2 regions of the Bacillus seohaeanensis genome follow, and region 1 is predicted to be linked to the other one. Evidence: riboswitches for the same ligand, from Rfam matches in the RefSeq annotation. Region 1 holds a riboswitch; the other holds the start of a gene.

Region 1 (5,653 bases):
ACAGAAGATAAAGTTAAGCAAATGGTTCAAGCTAGTGATGTAGCTGTTTCACTAGGTCTTTATGAGTTTGAGGAAGGGGAACAAGCAGTAGCAGTCGATGGTAAGTTCATGACTGCAGATGAATTAAAGGAAATGCTTATTCCTGTAACACCAAGTGAAGCACACCCAAATCCATTTGTGAAGCTTGGGGAGATCGCAACAATTGAAGAAGTTGGTAAAGTACAATCCGTCTCACGTACAAATGGTGAGAATGCCATTGCGATACAAATTGTTAAAGAACAACAAGCAAATACAGTTGATGTTGTTAACGCAGTGAAAGATTTAGTTAAAGAAGAGGAGAAAAATATCGAAGGTCTTGTAGTCGATATTTCCCTTGACCAAGGTGAACCGATTGAAGAATCAGTTTCCACAATGATTGAAAAAGCAGTATTTGGAGGTTTAATTGCTGTTTTAATCATTCTTTTATTCCTACGAGATTTCAAATCTACTATTATATCGATTATTTCCATTCCAGTATCAATTTTTATGGCTTTATTGCTGCTAAATTGGATGGAAATCACGCTAAATATTATGACGCTTGGTGCCGTTACGGTTGCCATTGGTCGTGTTATCGATGACTCGATAGTCGTAGTGGAAAATATTTACCGACGTTTGCATTTAAAAGGTGAGAAATTAACTGGTCGAGCACTTGTACGTGAATCGACAATTGAAATGTTCAAACCAATCTTATCGTCTACGCTAGTAACGGTAGCGGTGTTTGCACCATTAATTTTCGTTGGTGGTATGGTTGGCGAACTGTTCATGCCATTCGCATTAACGATGACGTTTGCACTTGGAGCTTCGTTGCTTGTTGCCATAACGATTGTTCCAGCGCTATCTCATTTCTTGTTCAAGAAGAAGTTATATAGCGAAAAAACAGAAAGCCATCATAAAGAGGCTGGTAAACTATCTAATTGGTACAAAGGCATTCTTGCTTGGACATTGAACCATAAAATTGTTACTTCACTAGTTGCTATCGTATTATTAGTAGGTAGCTTAGCCTTAACACCATTAATCGGCTTCAGCTTCATGGGTAGTGAAGAAGAAAAAGTTATGTATCTAACATACACGCCTGAAACAGGTGAGAAAAAGGAAGATACATTAGCCAATATTGAAGTTGTAGAAGAAAAATTATTAAAGCATGAAGATATTGACATTGTTCAATTATCTGTTACAGAAAGCGGCGATCCGACGGCAGCGATGATGGGTGGCGGAGGAGATGGTGCATTAATGTACCTTATCTTTGACCCAGAAATGGAAGACTTCCCGGAAGCACGTGAAGAAATTGAAGAATATGTGTTTAACATTGACCAATCTGGTGAATGGAAAAGCCAAAACTTCACTTCCATGTCCATGAATACTAATGAAGTGAGTTACTCCTTCTACAGTGAAGATTTAGATAATCTAAATAAATCTGTAAAAATGGCAGAAAAAGTTATGAAAGAAAATGATGACTTAGAAGATGTCTCTTCAAGTGCAGAGGATGCATATGTTGAGTATACTTTCCATGTCGAACAAGAGGAATTACTGCAGTATGGTTTAACTACGGGTCAAATTGTTATGATGTTGAGTCCTGACCAAACACAGGAAACCTTGACAACTGTCGAAAAAGACGGTGACACGTTAGATGTCATCGTGCAACAAGAGCAAACAGAAAAACCAAAGTCAATTGATGAACTATTGGCAACCAAAGTACAGACAGCAACTGGTACAGCGATGCCACTTTCTGAGCTCGTAACAGTTAAAGAAGGTACGACATTAAATACACTTGCACGTAGTAAAGGTGAATACTATGCTACTGTCTCAGGAACAGTCATTGGTGATGATATTTCAAAAGCAACATCGGAAGTCGACGAAGCGATTGAAGAACTAGATTTACCTAAAGGCGTAACGACTGGGGTCGGTGGTGTTGCTGCAGACATGACAGAAACATTCACACAACTTGGTGTAGCAATGCTTGCAGCCATCCTAATTGTATACTTCATCCTTGTTGTAACATTCGGGGAAGGTCTTGCACCATTTGCTATCCTATTCTCCTTACCGTTTGCGGTAATTGGTTCCTTTGTAGGGTTATTAATCGCAGGTGAAACAATTTCTGTTTCCGTTATGATGGGGCTATTAATGTTAATTGGTATTGTTGTAACAAATGCCATTGTACTAGTAGACCGTATTATACACATGGAACGTGATGGCATGAATATGCGTGAAGCAATTCTCGAAGCTGGATCAACGCGCTTGCGTCCAATCCTCATGACCGCAATTGCAACGATTGGTGCATTAATACCATTAGCAATTGGCTCTGGCGGAGGCGGTTTAATATCAAAAGGTCTCGCTATTACGGTAATTGGTGGTTTAACAAGTGCAACATTATTAACATTAATTGTTGTTCCAATTGTTTACGAATTATTATCGAAGTTATTTAAGAAAAACCGTAAAGATATAAAAGAAAACTAATAAAAAGGCCCTACAGGATGATTTCATCCTGTAGGGCCTTTGTTTGGATTTACTCACACTACACTGTATCCTTCAAAAACTGGAAGGTGGTTCAAAAGAGTCCCCCATCTAAAGGCGTTCTCTTCACCTCTTATCCCCAAATCTCTTTAGAAATATCTACAATATACTTCAACTTCGTCCATTGCTCTTCCTCAGTTAAAATATTTCCATGATGAGTAGAAGCAAAACCGCATTGTGGACTAATACATAATTGCTCTAATGGTACATATTTTGTTGCTTCTTCCACACGCGCTTTAATGTTTTCCTTATCTTCTAATTCACCATGCTTCGATGTGAATACACCTAGCACTACTTGAGGACCTCCAGTTGGAATGTATTCCAATGGTTTGAAATCTCCAGATCGGTCATCATCATATTCTAGGAAAAATCCATTTACTTTTTCTTTTGCAAATAATGTCGGGGCAATCTTAGCGTAACTTCCTTCAAATGCCCAATTAGACCGGTAGTTACCACGGCAAAGATGAGTCGTTACAATTAGATCTTCTGGTTTATCTTCTAGTACACCATTAACAACTTGTAATGCCAAGTCAATTAATTGTTCACGGGAATAACCACTATCATTAAATGGGATTTCCGGTGCATTAAGACCAGCAATGTATACATCATCTAGTTGTAAGTAACGGCAACCTGCATCATAAAAAGCTTGGATGGCATCGCGGTATGCTTTAATAATATCATTTGCATATTCTTTAATATCCGGATAAATGTCTTGATTACGAATACCGGCGTTAAACAATTGATTTGGACTTGGAATCGTTTGTTTTGCAATCGCACGGTCCCCAACAATTTCTTTAAATTCGATAAAGTCTTTTACATGTGGGTGATCCTGGTTAAAAGAAATTTTTCCGATAACACGCACATCGTATCTTTCCGTTTCTTCTCCTTTAAATTTAAAACCATGGTCTGGAACATACCCTTCTACACCATTTAAATGTTCTAGAAAATCTGTATGCCAAAATCTACGGCGAAACTCTCCATCTGTGACAGCTTGCAGTCCGACTTCGATTTGCTTATCAACGATATTTTTAATTTCTGCTGTTTCAATGTCACGTAGTTCTTGTGCAGTGATTGTTCCTTCTTGAAATTCTTTTCTCGCTTTATGTATTCTCTCTGGTCGTAACAAACTCCCTACATGATCTGCTCTAAATGGTGCTTTAACTAATGTTTTTGTCATTTTAATCCCTCTCCCTTAATTTTTATTAGTGGAATGAAAACATACTGCCAAATCCTCTTATCCAATCCGTACACAATGCTGCAAATGTACCTGATTCTATGCTAGAAATAAAAAACCCCTCTTCCAAAATAAGAAGAGGGGTTAATAGACAAATGAGATTACCTACTCCTCTTATCTTCTAGCATTATGCTACTGGAATTGGCACAGTACTCTTAAAAGTCTGCTGCCGAGGCTTCAAAGGGCCAGTCCCTCCACCTCTCTAGATAAGAAAAAATTTAGAAATATTAAATTATTGAGTTTACTATAAACCTAAAAAAGTAGTTTGTCAACACTAATAAAAAGTTTCTCCATTTTGTTTTTCCTGTAACTTCCCGAAGATTAATAGCTTATAGCAAATCCTACGGAATTATATTATGAGGAAAAACATGGAGAGAAAAGAGCCAATAAAAAACTAAGAAAATTAATATGAATCCTGCTTTTATTCCATTAAGAGCACTGTTAGATAGAGAAGATTTCCACTTCAAGCTCTTTTCAATGTTGTCACATAAGTATACACCTGAAAATTCCACTATACAATTCAGTCTAATATGCTTCCTTCTCTTCCGCCACTCATTCTTATACTAAAATATCCGATTATTAAAGATCTTCATTACTACGGCTTGTTAAATTAAATAGTTAATTTAGCAACTATTTTAAACAAATAATATAAGGGCAAACTTTGAGAAAAGATACTCAAAACCTGCCCTTCTTTAGTTAATTTGTTAAGTATTGTATTTTACATATCTAAATCTGTAAAAGCGTAAGGTAATAAATCTTTTAATGTTAACTCTAATATATCTTTGTTCTCATTTGTTAAATAAACTGGCATATCAGGTAAACAGAATTCTGCTAGAACTTGTCTGCAAATACTACAAGGTGGGAGGAAATCTGCCGTATCACCAGCAACAGCTATAGCTTGAAAATCACCTTTTTGGTAACCATTTGTTACTGCAGTAAATACAGCCGTTCGCTCAGCGCAATTTGTTGCGCCTAAAGAAACATTTTCCACGTTTACTCCATTAATAACCGTACCATCTTTTAATAGTAGTGCTACTCCTACCGGAAATTTAGAATAAGGTACATAAGCTCTTTCCTTCATCTTACGTGCACTTTCCACTAGTTGCTCTTTATTCATATTATCCATCCCTTACATAGAAGAATGAACTTTTCACAGTCCCCTTTACGCCAACCGTTTGATTGGCAGGATTTTTATAATACATTTTTTTGAAAAGTTTGTCAATATTAGACCCAGCTGAAATTTTGGTGTAATTAGTGGCGCAGGAATTCTTGTAGATGCAACTCCACCTTCTACTCGGGCTAAAAACGCAGCTTTTTAGGGGCTGCACATTTGCGATAAAATCTATTATTTTGTTCAATGGGGCTGACAAAGGTGGGGGCGCCCTTATAAAAAAGGCATGCAATAAGTTGATTTTCCAACTATTGCATGCCCCTTTTCCCACTATTTAAATAGATCCACTAACAATTCCCAGAACCCTTTCTCTTTCTCAGGTTCCGCTTTCTTCGTTTCTTGTTCTTCTTTTTCAATGCTCTCTGTCTTGATGACAAATTGAACAGAAGAGACTTTTTCGTTTTTAGAGGAAACAAAGGATACAGGTTCAAAATCCGATTTGTCGTATTCCTGGATCATTTTATTGATTTCCTCTTGCATTTGGCTTGGTAAGTTTTTTGTTTCCTCGTATAATTTGTTGGTCCCGTTGTGGAGTTCGCTAACACCCTCTTCTAATTCGCTTGTTCCGCCAGTCAGCTCCACAATACCTGAATGAAGCTTGTTATAGGATGAAGATAATTGACTCACCCCATCTGTATAGCTAACTAATCCGGAATGGAACTCGGTGTAATTAGAAGACAGCGCTGCTAGACCTTTTT
Region 2 (5,653 bases), on a different contig from region 1:
CTTTCTTTTTATATTATACACATCAACTGGGCGATAAGTCCTATATCAAGACTTAGAGGAACCAATAAAGTATCGTTACATACATTCATTCCACATTGTAAGCTAATTAAACTACTTTCTAATTTTTATATAAAACGGAACTATTACCTCCTTACACTCTTACTATTCGCTAGAAATATAGTAGTTTCTTAGAAAAGAATTTCCTATTCTGATATACTCGTAAAAGACGGCGACAGGGGGGATTCCTATGGGGAAAAAGAGGACAGAGGAAGAATTTAATGTGGGACAATCGCGAGTTTTATTTTTCTTCGGGGTGTTTTTTATTGCTTTTCAACCACCTAAACTAGTTACCGTTGCAGCACTACTATTATTTTCAAGTTTTTTTATTCTCAAATGGTTTTATCTATATAAAAACCTTGACGTTAAACCTAAAATAGGCGAAATAATCCAACTAGCACTCTTTATAACATTAATTATGCTCGTTCGCATGTAAATCATAAAAAGAGGTTGGGACATAACTAAAATACTATCCCCTAAAGACGAATAATATCAGATTAAATTATTTCGTAATCGCTGTTACACACCGCTGTTGATTTCCGTGTCAAGACTTCGCTTTCCGCGAGCGGTCGGTGAGCCTCCGGGAAAAGCGGAAGTGGCTTGGTCAGCTCGTGAAGAAAATAGGGAAATACCCAAAAGGCGCTTTTTGCCTTTAGGGGATTTCATCTTTTTCACAGCGAGTTAGCCGCTGGAGCTAAACATGCGCTGCGCTCTTGCGGGGTCTCACCTGTTCCGCTTTTCCCGCAGGAGTCTTCGTCTTGCACTCCAATCAACAGCTAGAACAAGTTAAAAAGAACAACAAGTTTTATTAAGACTTATAAAAAAATCCGAACTAATTTCCCTTCAAATGAAAGAATTAGTTCGAATTTTTATTCACCTAGAGCACATTTGTCCCAGCCTCTTTTTATTAGATCCGGTTATTTTAATGATTTTAAAATAAGTTTTATATAATTTGACTTACTTTCTATTTCTAACCCTTTGCGGATCAATTCACTCCAAATGTATCTGTCTAGCGAATATGGATCCAGTCCTTTTTTCTGCTTTACTATCCAATCGGGTATATCAATATGAAATACAGATTCTCTCTGCGACACGAATAATTCGTTCGTGTTTTTTCCAAGAATTAAAAGAAGTGAATTTTCTTCACTCCAATATTTAAGTTGTTTTTCTACACATGCAGCAACATGGTATAAGAACTTTTCTTCCGGTAGACTTTTTGCCATGTACCCTCGAGCTAATCCGTTATGGTTCATGTTTTCCTCTCCTTTTCTTGCAGTAATTTATTAAAGGTATCAAGAGGAATCGATGTATAATAAGTTAACAGGAAATCATCTGTCACTCTTTACAAAATGCTTCTTATTCACTGAATCAACACAAAAAGCACCTATTCCGTCTGTCATCATTCAAAGCAAAAGCCTCGCTGGTAGTAGCACCTTTTCCTAAAAGGCTGGTTGCTGTGGAGTCAAAGAGCCAGTTCTCTCGTCCACTCTTGATAACCTTTGTTTCTCTTATTATATTACAATTTATTTACGTTGAAAAGCAAAATCATAGTAATCCAATCGGAATTATATATAATTAATATCCTGAAACGTCAAACTGGTATTTTCAAGTGAGCTTTATAAGGGGGTGTGTGGTGGAAATGAAACGAAGAAGAAATATACTTATTACAGTAATTACTATTTTTCTGTTTGGATGTGGATTTTTATACTATCAAAATAATGCAATAACAACGACGCACATTCATATAGCATCTAAAAAGATACCTAGAAGTTTTAATGAATATGTGATTGTCCAATTGTCTGACCTACACAGTAAATCTTTCGGTGACAACCAAAAAAATTTAGTTCAAAAAATAAAAAAGCAAAATCCCGATATTATCGTGTTTACTGGCGATCTAATAGATCAAAAAAAATACGATAAAAAGGCGAGTCTTACTCTAATGGAGGAACTTCTCAAATTGGCACCCGTTTATTATGTAAGTGGTAATCATGAATGGTGGTCAGGAAAATATTCTGAACTAAAAGCAAGTTTAAAAACACTTGGTGTGACTCTACTAGATAATAAATATAAAAAAATAACAAAAGGTCAAGATAGTATTCATATTATAGGCATCGATGACCCTGCAAATGTAGCGGAAGCTGATGAGAAAAAGATTGTGCGTGAGGAGCTCGATACTGTTCTACAGCATATTGAAAAACAAGATAATTTCCAAATTCTCTTATCTCATCGACCAGAAATGTTCCATTTATATAGTGAATATACTATTGACCTCATACTAACTGGTCACGCTCATGGTGGACAAATTAGGATCCCTTTTGTTGGTGGAATAGTAGCACCCAATCAAGGGATTCTCCCTAAATATACAACAGGAAAATATACTATCAAAAACTCCACAATGATTGTTAATAGGGGTTTAGGAAATAGCATCATCCCTCAAAGGATATTCAACAAACCAGAAATCATTGTTCTAAAACTTTTTTCCACTAAATAGGCCCTAATAAAAAAATAGAGTACGCCAAGTGGCGTACTCTATTTAGATAGTTTGGTTTAGATTACTTTTGAACGTTAGCTGCTTGAGGTCCACGATCACCTTCGACGATTTCGAAAGTAACTTCTTGACCTTCGTCTAATGATTTGTAGCCTTCACCTTGAATTGCTGAGAAATGAACGAATACATCGTCTTGACCTTCAACTTCGATAAAACCGAAACCTTTTTCTGCGTTAAACCATTTAACTTTACCTTGTAACATTTAGCTAGTACCTCCTAGTGCTGTTTGCACATGTCTTTATTTTGCTATTCTTGCTCACAGTTAATCAAAACAAGTTATATTTATAATTATCCAATTAAACGGAACAAAAATATTATCTATACTATAACAGATTGAATTTTCAAAAACAAGTAGATAACAGATTGTTTCTTCATAGAAGTTCCATTTTTGTTACCAATTATCTGGATTAACACTATCCACCTATTTTTTCCCAATCACGTTTTAAAATACGCATTTCTACTAAATTCCAATACTCCCTCCCTACCTTTCTATATTCTGGTAGTACTTCTGTTTTTACAAATCCACATTTCTCATAACAGCGAATAGCGCTACTGTTAAAATCAAAAACACCTAAACAGATACTGTAAAGATTTAATTGTTTAAAACCGAATTTCACCACTTCGTTTACCATCATTTCACCATAGCCATTTCCTCTTGCATTTTTTTCTCCAACTAACACTCTTCCAATTCTTGCAGAATGTTTTTGGTGATCAATTTTCCCCAGAGAAATATGACCAATGGCATTATTATTTTCATTCAATGCTTTAAAAATATACATGTATGATTCACTTTTTGAGCTGTCGATAAGGTAACGATTTAACCTTTCTATCGTTACCGGGTATTCTAATGAAGGTCCCGCCCATTGCATAACAAATTCAGGTGTAGCGTTTGAAACCCAAGAACACAGCTGCTCGATATCACTTTTTTTAAACTCCTTCAGTTTAATCATTTTCGGCATTCTCCCTTTACTAAGGCATAGATTTCATCTAACTTGTTTAAGTCAATCGAAATCTCCTTTCCAGAATCCATTTCTTTTATATTTGCGATAGAAGTTTCTACCTCATTTGATCCTACTACCATTACATATGGGATTTTCTCCTTATTTGCATAAGAAAAGGCTTTTGCAAGCTTTTTACCCATCATTTCGATTTCAACCTTTACTCCCGTTTTTCTTAATCCCTGAGCAATTGTCAACACTTCTTTTTCCATCCCAATAGGAATAATTAATAATTCTGTACTATTAGTTGTTAAACTAATTCCATTTTCTTTCAACGCATAATATACAACATCTAGACCAATGGAAATTCCGACTGTTGGATATTCCCTTTCACTATTTAGTAATTTCCCAATAATTTTATCGTATCTTCCCCCACTGCCAATCGATGATGTAATAGTGGAGTTCTTTAAAAATATTTCATAAATCGTTCCCGTGTAAATATCTAAACCTCTTGCTAAAAATGGGGTAAACCGACAGAATTCTTTTATGTTGAATGCTTCTAAATACGCTTCTAGTTCTGCTATTTCGTTAAGTCCTTCATTATAAAGACTATTTTGAAACATTGCTTTCCGTTTATCTAGTGCCAACAAATCTTTATCTTTTAATAACTCAACAATCCGTGTGATTTGTAAAGTATTTATCCCTTTTTCATTTAGTTCTTCGGTGACACCATCTACTCCTATTTTTTCTACCTTATCTAGCGTTAATATAACAGCGTTCGTTTTTCCCTCTGGAATTTCTAATGACCTTAACATTCCTACAAGCAGTTTTCGATTGTTGTACTGAATTTCTATTTCTAATCCGAGTTTATTAAAAACATCAACCGCCATTGTCATTAACTCTGCTTCCGCAAGCATATTTTTCACGCCAACAATATCAACATCACATTGCGTGAACTCACGAAGTCTCCCCGTCTTAACGGGGCCATCTCGAAACACTTTACCTATTTCATATCGCTTGAACGGCATTCTTAATTCGGGATTCTGAGCGATTACTTTTGCAAATGGAATCGTTAAATCATATCGAAGGCTTATATCTCTTTCCCCTTGATCTGTTAGCCGATATACCTCTTTCAAAATTTCAGCACCTCCTCCGTATTTAGACGCCATTAATTCAAACGGATTTAATATGGACGTTTCTAACGGCTTACACCCATATTTCCTAAAGACCGACTCAGAAATCTCCTTAATTTCATTACGAACAGCTTGCTCCTCTGGCAAAAAGTCTTTCGTACCTTTTAATAATTGAATTTCTTTCATGACTTAGTCCTCCTTGAATTTTTATAAAAACAAAAAAAACGCTTTGTGGGTATAAAAATACCCACAAAGCGTTTTCGAAAATACTTAAATAGAAAACGATGTGCGGGTAACAGAAATAGCCCTGCATTGACCCACAACATCGGGAATGCAGAGCTACGTGTGATGATGAAGTTGTTGAGATAAATTTGCGAATTGGCAAAACATTTCAAACACCTCGACTTTTTTGTCATTATATCCATACGCTCCCTTTTCGTCAAGGGAAGGATGGCAATTCTAGACTACCAGTTCCTTGTTTAACTATCTGGACCGCTCCCCGCACGATTAATGGATATCCATCCCTACCTTCTCCTTTCTTATGTTAAGATGAAAAAAACGGGAGAAAGGAGGATTTTTTCAAAAATGACAATCAAAATACCAAAGGAACAGAAAGATGAAATTGTTAGTCGAATTCAAACTTTCTATTATGAACAAACTGGGGATGAAATTGGTCAACTTGCTGCAGAAAACTGGTTTGAATTTTTTTATAAAGAAGTAGGACCTGTTTTTTATAATCAGGGAATTATGGATTCGAAAGATGTCTTAATGGATAAAATGCTTTTATTAGAAGAAGATTTATATGCATTAAAGAGACCCGATCATGAACGAAGAAGATAAAGTGAAACTTTACATCGGTGAAAGTTTCACTGCCCACTAATGCAGGAGAAGTAAGGAGAAGCGGCAAAAAACTGCTACTCCTTTTCTACTTTATGGACAACCAGGTCATCAAGTAGCCCATCATTATTAATTACTTC

The links. A riboswitch is a leader RNA that binds a small molecule or an ion and turns the genes downstream of it on or off. The one in region 1 is predicted to bind S-adenosylmethionine.
Region 2: linked by a shared signal. The riboswitch ahead of ACFSUL_RS06755 (hypothetical protein) and the one ahead of ACFSUL_RS05105 (5-methyltetrahydropteroyltriglutamate--homocysteine S-methyltransferase) in region 1 are both predicted to bind S-adenosylmethionine.

What each region holds. Positions count from the first base shown of each region.
Region 1 covers NZ_JBHUMF010000012.1:71,616-77,268, reverse strand. Annotated here, with positions in the region: gene ACFSUL_RS05110 (efflux RND transporter permease subunit) at 1-2,493, shown strand, start outside; gene ACFSUL_RS05105 (5-methyltetrahydropteroyltriglutamate--homocysteine S-methyltransferase) at 2,624-3,727, opposite strand; SAM riboswitch class I at 3,896-3,997, opposite strand; gene ACFSUL_RS05100 (cytidine deaminase) at 4,503-4,901, opposite strand; gene ACFSUL_RS05095 (YhgE/Pip domain-containing protein) at 5,226-5,653, opposite strand, start outside.
Region 2 covers NZ_JBHUMF010000015.1:136,903-142,555, forward strand. Annotated here, with positions in the region: gene ACFSUL_RS06750 (hypothetical protein) at 248-493, shown strand; gene ACFSUL_RS06755 (hypothetical protein) at 975-1,310, opposite strand; SAM riboswitch class I at 1,451-1,556, opposite strand; gene ACFSUL_RS06760 (metallophosphoesterase) at 1,697-2,548, shown strand; gene cspD (cold-shock protein CspD) at 2,610-2,807, opposite strand; gene ACFSUL_RS06770 (GNAT family N-acetyltransferase) at 3,019-3,555, opposite strand; gene ACFSUL_RS06775 (histidine--tRNA ligase) at 3,552-4,862, opposite strand; gene ACFSUL_RS06780 (DUF2164 domain-containing protein) at 5,262-5,516, shown strand; gene ACFSUL_RS06785 (hypothetical protein) at 5,591-5,653, opposite strand, start outside.